2 regions of the Clostridium oceanicum genome follow, and region 2 is predicted to be linked to the other one. Evidence: riboswitches for the same ligand, from Rfam matches in the RefSeq annotation. Region 2 holds a riboswitch; the other holds the start of a gene.
The links. Region 2 has a riboswitch for FMN ahead of ribD (bifunctional diaminohydroxyphosphoribosylaminopyrimidine deaminase/5-amino-6-(5-phosphoribosylamino)uracil reductase RibD). Riboswitches for the same ligand answer to the same signal wherever they lie in the genome.

Region 1: linked by a shared signal. The riboswitch ahead of ABDZ71_RS14610 (ECF transporter S component) and the one ahead of ribD (bifunctional diaminohydroxyphosphoribosylaminopyrimidine deaminase/5-amino-6-(5-phosphoribosylamino)uracil reductase RibD) in region 2 are both predicted to bind FMN.

The regions. Positions count from the first base shown of each region.
Region 1 covers NZ_BAAACG010000013.1:128,642-131,844, reverse strand. The annotation lists gene ABDZ71_RS14625 (hypothetical protein) at 1-565, opposite strand, end outside; gene ABDZ71_RS14620 (hypothetical protein) at 951-1,085, shown strand; gene ABDZ71_RS14615 (hypothetical protein) at 1,140-1,304, shown strand; gene ABDZ71_RS14610 (ECF transporter S component) at 1,437-2,063, opposite strand; FMN riboswitch at 2,155-2,271, opposite strand; gene ABDZ71_RS14605 (Tex family protein) at 2,427-3,203, opposite strand, start outside.
Region 2 covers NZ_BAAACG010000019.1:280,767-283,969, reverse strand. The annotation lists gene ABDZ71_RS17795 (MBL fold metallo-hydrolase) at 1-886, opposite strand, end outside; FMN riboswitch at 1,184-1,302, shown strand; gene ribD (bifunctional diaminohydroxyphosphoribosylaminopyrimidine deaminase/5-amino-6-(5-phosphoribosylamino)uracil reductase RibD) at 1,507-2,610, shown strand; gene ABDZ71_RS17785 (riboflavin synthase) at 2,703-3,203, shown strand, end outside.

The sequences.
Region 1 (3,203 bases), on a different contig from region 2:
TATTAAATACGTCTTTTAGTATATTTGTTATAGCTTGTCCTTCTTTACTGTTAGGACTTATATTCCTGCTTTCCATATATACTTTAATAAAATCCTCTATTTCCTTTGGACTAGACTTTGCTTTAGCTGCAAAATCTAATAAATTCATCACATCAGATATATTCTCTTTTGTTATAGGAATATTATGTTTTACCATTTTCTCTAAAATAGCATATTCTTTTTTGTTTATATTTATATCTAATTTTTCTATTAAACTTTCTATAGAATCTTTAGATATATTTTTATTACCTTCACCGCTATCTTTTAAAACTTTTAATTTAATTTTTCCATCTTCACGGCCTACCACTTTAAATTTTGTTATACCTTCTTTTAAAGGTTCGCTATTTTCTTCAAGAGAAGCTGTAAATTCAAAACCATCCACCATTTTTAATTTTACTTCATTTCCATTTTCTCCTTCACCAATTGCCTTAGCTCTAAATACCTCATCTACTTTAAATGACAATTTGGTAGATAGCTTTTTACTTTTAATATTAGTTAAATTATTTACTGGAATAATATTTGGCATTCAATTCACCTCTCAATAACTTTGCTTAATTATCGTATACAAAAGTATTTATATTTAATAAGTATTAAATTCCATATTTATTATTAAATCTCTCTACAAAAATATAATATCATTTTGTACAAAAATTAGGTACTTATGATAAAAATAAATTTAATAGTTTATATATTAAATTTAGATTTATTTTAAATAAAAAGAATAGATGCATATATCTTTATAAAAACTATTTTATTGACTAAAAATCATAAAATCACATAATATATCTTTACATATGTTGGTTGAAAATGGAGATTATTGTTGATATAATAACAACAACGTATTAGAATAATAAACTATTTTTGTAATATATTTCAATAAGTAAAATCAATATAAAAGAGATGATATTTAAATGTATAAAACTAAAAATAAATACTTATTTATTGCCATTAAAATTATTCTTTTTTTAATAGTAGTTTTTATATTAAAAAATGCAATAGAATCTGCTGTTAATGGATTTATAGATGGTATGGTAGAACCCTTGTAAGTAGAATTTTAAAAACTTATGTCTAAAAAATATATTTTAAAAGAGGTTATCTATATGAATAAAAAGAAAAAAACTATTTTTACCCTAGGAATGTTAATATTTGTTTTACTAGCAATTGCAGATATTAATCCTATATATGATGCTTTTAGAGATTTTGCTATAGGAATTGTTTCTGGCTTTACAGAAACTGCTATAAACCTAGGTATCATAGTATTATAAAAAAATATATAAATATAATAGCTATATATTAAAAATTTTAAAACTGTATAACAAAAAAGTAGCCTACCAACATAATTGGTATTGCTACTTTTTTTATAATACTATCTTTATTAACTCCTCTAAAGAGCTAAATTACAATCTATTATTAGCTAATTTCTTACTAGTATTTTCACTTTTATTAATAACAACAGATACACTTTTATAAATAGAAACTGTAATAGCTGAAACTATTACTCCTTTAAGAATGTTAAAAGGTATTATAGCCCATATTATAAATGAATTTAAGTCTGTAACTTTTGGGTTTACTTTATTTCCTAAAGCAACTACTGCTTTAATTGGAAAATGTAACAATGTTTCATATAAAGGTAGTAATACATAATAATTTAATATTCCAGCTACACCTGACATTGCTATAGTTCCTAAAATTAATCCTAAAACCGCATTTTTCTTATTTTTATTTCTTCTATATACTAACGAAGCTACAACTACAAGGACAGATCCTACGAAAAAGTTTGCTGCTTCCCCTACAAAAGCTGTTCCTCCTTTAAATATTCCATGAAGTATGTTCTTTATAAGTTCTACCATTATTCCAGATACAGGTCCTAATGCAAACCCTCCAACTAGTGCTGGTATATCGCTTACGTCTAATTTTAAGAATTCAGGAAATATTGGAATTGGCACTTCTATAAACATAATTAAAAATGCAATAGCCCCAAGTATAGAAACCTTTACTAGTTTATTTAATTTTTTATCTTGCATATTTTTAACCTCCTAATTTTTTATAATCTTTAGGGAGGTACAATTACAAGTAAAAAAAGCCCTGATAAATATCAGGGCTTTAAAATCGCAATTGCATCTTCTTCCATCCAGACTTTACTGTCGGCTTCGGAATTTAACCGAATCATGCCTATATAGGCTCGCGGGCTTTACCGCCGGTGGGGAATCTAACCCCGCCCTGAAGATATATATTATTATATATATTTTTCATTTACTATTATATATCAATTATTTTTTTTATTCAACTATCTAAATAACGTAATATATAATATTTTTTAAAATTTTCACAATTTACTTTTATTTCTTACATTTAATTTTATAAATTTATACTAAAATATATGCTAATTATTTTTTCATGCTTAAAGATATTCTCTTTCTTTTTTCATCTACTTCTAAAATTCTAACTTCAACTATATCTCCTACTTTAACTACATCTAAAGGATGTTTTACAAATTTATCTGAAAGCTGACTTATGTGTACTAATCCATCTTGATGAACTCCTATATCTACAAAAGCTCCAAAGTCAGCTACATTTCTAACTGTTCCTGTTAAAACCATATCTGGTTTTAATTGAGACATATCAACTACTCCTGTTTTTAATATAGGTTTAGGTAATTCTTCTCTTGGATCTCTTCCAGGTTTTTTGATTTCTTTTATTATATCAAGTAATGTTGGTTTCCCAATATTTATTTCTTCACATATTTTATCTAATTCTAAGTCTTTAATTCTTGTATCTATATCATTTAGATTATTATTTTTAATGTCATCTACTTTGTATCCTAAGATTTTTAAAAGTGATTTTGTAGCTTTATAAGATTCTGGGTGGATTGAAGTATTATCTAAACATTCTTTGCTTTCCATAACTCTTAAAAATCCTGCACACTGCTTAAAAGCTTTTTCACCTAATCTTTTAACTTTTAAAAGCTCACGTCTTCCTTCAAATTTTCCTTTTTCTTCTCTATAGGCTACTATATTTTTAGCAATAGAAGCATTTACCCCTGCTATATAAGATAAAAGGGATGGTGTAGCTATATTTAAATCTACTCCTACAGCATTAACACAATCTTCTACTACACCTTTTAAAGATTCATCTAATCTCTTTTGAGATACATCATGCTGATA
Region 2 (3,203 bases):
TTTTAAAATAATAGAGTTTACCTTCTTCAATAGAGTAATCTATAAGATTTTTGTTATATAAATATGATATAAAAGCAGATACAGCAGCTAAATCTAAATGATATTGATTAAAATCTAAAGTTATATCTTCTAAAACACAAATGTTTTCAAGTAAATCTTCTTTTGTTAAAGGTTGCTCTAATAATTCCATAATTAAATCTATATATTTTCTTATATTTTCTATGTTTTTATTTATTAAATCATAAATTTCTTCTTTTGAAATTAAATCCTTTGAGTGACTTATTACATAACAATCAGCATCTATTTCTTTGATTTTATTTAAAGATTCTAAAGCATCTTCTATACTATAGTAATAGGGCATAGAATATTTCTCTATTATTTCTAAGCTGAATAATGAATCTCCTAAAAAGCATACTTTTTCAGGAGTAACTATACCTATCTGTTCTATAGAATGTCCTTTTAAAGATATAATTTGAAATTTATCATCGTTAATTTTATTTAATCCATAGTCTAATATATAATCAACTTCTATAGGATGAGTACTTTTAATAAGTCCTTTTATAGGTGATGCTGAAAATAGAATAGAAGGATGAATTTCACTATTTTCCATGTATATTTTTTCTTTCTTAGAAGAATAAGTTATGCATCCAGGATAATTATTTTTAAAATAATTATTTCCACCACAATGGTCTAAATGGCTATGAGTATTTATTATATATTTAGGATGAAGACCATTTTCTTTAATAACAGATTCTATTTTTTTTCCATCAGATTTATTTTTACCAGTGTCTATTATAAGGCAATTTTTATTTTTGAAAGTATAAATTCCAATATTGGTAGGAAAATTTATATAATAGCTGTTTCCTTTTATTTTAGTAAGTTTCATAAAGTCACACCTTTTTTTATTATAGTATTTATTTAGGCATATTAAAAAAATAACTAGTTAGGTAGTAATTTCTTTAATAGATTTTCTTTAAAATATGTTAATACAATAACTACTAGCAGATTTTAAATTGTTATATTTTACAAAGTATATTCTTTTTACTTTTTATTTAGTTTTATATGCCTTATATTAAGAATTATATACTAAAGAGATATTTTTTTGTATATTAAAAAAATATATTTGACAGCTTGTTTTATTAGATGTATTATTTATATTGAAAGATGAAAATTAAATAATGAAGTAATCCTTCAGGGCGGGGTGTAAGTCCCCACCGGCGGTAAAGTCCGCGAGCTTTTATAAGCATGATTCGGTGAAACTCCGAGACCGACAGTTAAAGTCTGGATGAAAGATAGGGTTTTTATGTATTGATTAGCTAATTAATTATGAATTTTAGTATTTAATATATAATTTACTATAAGTCTCTGGAGATAATCCAGGGACTTATTTTTATGTAAAAACCCCTATTTAAGTACATTAAAATAAACATCTCGTATTTTAAATTTATATTACTTAAGTGTATTTTAAAAAAATTATTTCTGTGTTTTTGTAAGGAGGGATTTTCTGTGGAAAAAATAAATCATGAGTTTTATATGAAAAAGGTTTTAGATTTAGCTAAAAAAGGAAAAGGATTAGTTAATCCTAATCCCAAGGTTGGAGCTATTATAGTTAAAAATGGAGAGATTATAAGTGAAGGGTATCATAAATATTATGGAGGGCCACATGCAGAAGTATATGCACTTAAAAATGCTAAAAAGGACATAAAAGGGGCTACCTTATATGTTAATTTAGAACCTTGTTCTCATTATGGGAAAACTCCTTCTTGTGCTGTAGCGGTTTCAAAATCAGGGATAAAAACAGTAGTAATAGCAATGAAAGATCCTAATCCTAAAGTATCAGGTAAAGGTATAAAAATTCTTGAAGATAGTGGTATAGAAGTGATAAATGGGATTATGGAAAAAGAAAGTAAAAGGTTAAATGAGGTTTTTATAAAACATATAACTACAAAAGAGCCTTTTGTTCTTATGAAAACAGCATCTACATTAGATGGGAAAATAGCTACTAAAACAGGAGAATCTAAGTGGATAACAGGAGAAAAATCAAGAGAAAAAGTCCATAGTGTAAGAAATGAATATATGGGAATAATGGTTGGAATAAATACTGTTTTAAAGGATGATCCACTTTTAACAACTAGAATAGAAAAAGGAAGAGATCCAAAGGTTATTGTAATAGATTCTAAACTTAAAATTCCTAAGGAATGTAAAATATTAAAAACAGTAAATGACAGAAAAATATATATAGCTTGCACAGATAAGTGTAATAAAGAAAAAAAAGAATATTTAAAACAAATTGGAGTTAATATAATTGAACTTAAGGGAAACAAAGAAGAAAGAGTTCCATTAAAAAATCTTATGAAAGTTTTAGGAGAAAAAGGATTAGATAGTATTTTATTAGAAGGTGGAGGCACACTTAATTTTTCAGCATTAAAAGAAAAAATAGTAGATAAAGCTATGTGCTTTGTAGCTCCTAAGATTATAGGTGGGAAAGAATCAAAAGCCATGATAGAAGGTGAAGGAATAAGCCATTTAAAAGATGTATTTACCTTATCTAGCTGTAGTGTAGAAACTATTGGTGAAGATATTTTAATAGAAGGATATATAAATAAATAATTAAAGAAAATACTTAATTTTATAAAGTTATAGTGATTATTTGTATATTTTCTTTATAAATAATCAAATTATATTAAGAAAGAAGGGAGATTATGTTTACTGGAATAGTAGAGGAAATAGGGAAAATATTAAGTATAAAAAATGGATCTGATTTTTTAGATATTGAAATAGAAGGAGATAAAGTTTTAGATAGTATTTCTTTAGGAGATAGTATAGCCGTTAATGGAGTGTGTCTTACAGTAACAAAATTTGATAAAAAAAATTTTACTGTAGATGTTATGGCAGAAACTATGAGAAAAAGTAATTTAAAGTTCCTTAAAAAAAATAGCTTAGTAAATTTAGAAAGAGCTTTAACTTTAAATAAACCTTTAGGTGGACATATGGTAAGTGGACATATAGATGGAGTAGGTAAGATAATTGATGTTAAAAAAGAAGGTATAGCTACTATTATATATATAAGCTCTTCTAAAGATATATTAAGTTATATAGTTAAAAAAGGTTCAGTAGCTTTAAATGGAGTTAGTTTAACTGTTGTAGATGTTACAGAAAAATATTTTTCCGTAAGTTTAATTCCACATACTAAAAAAGAAACA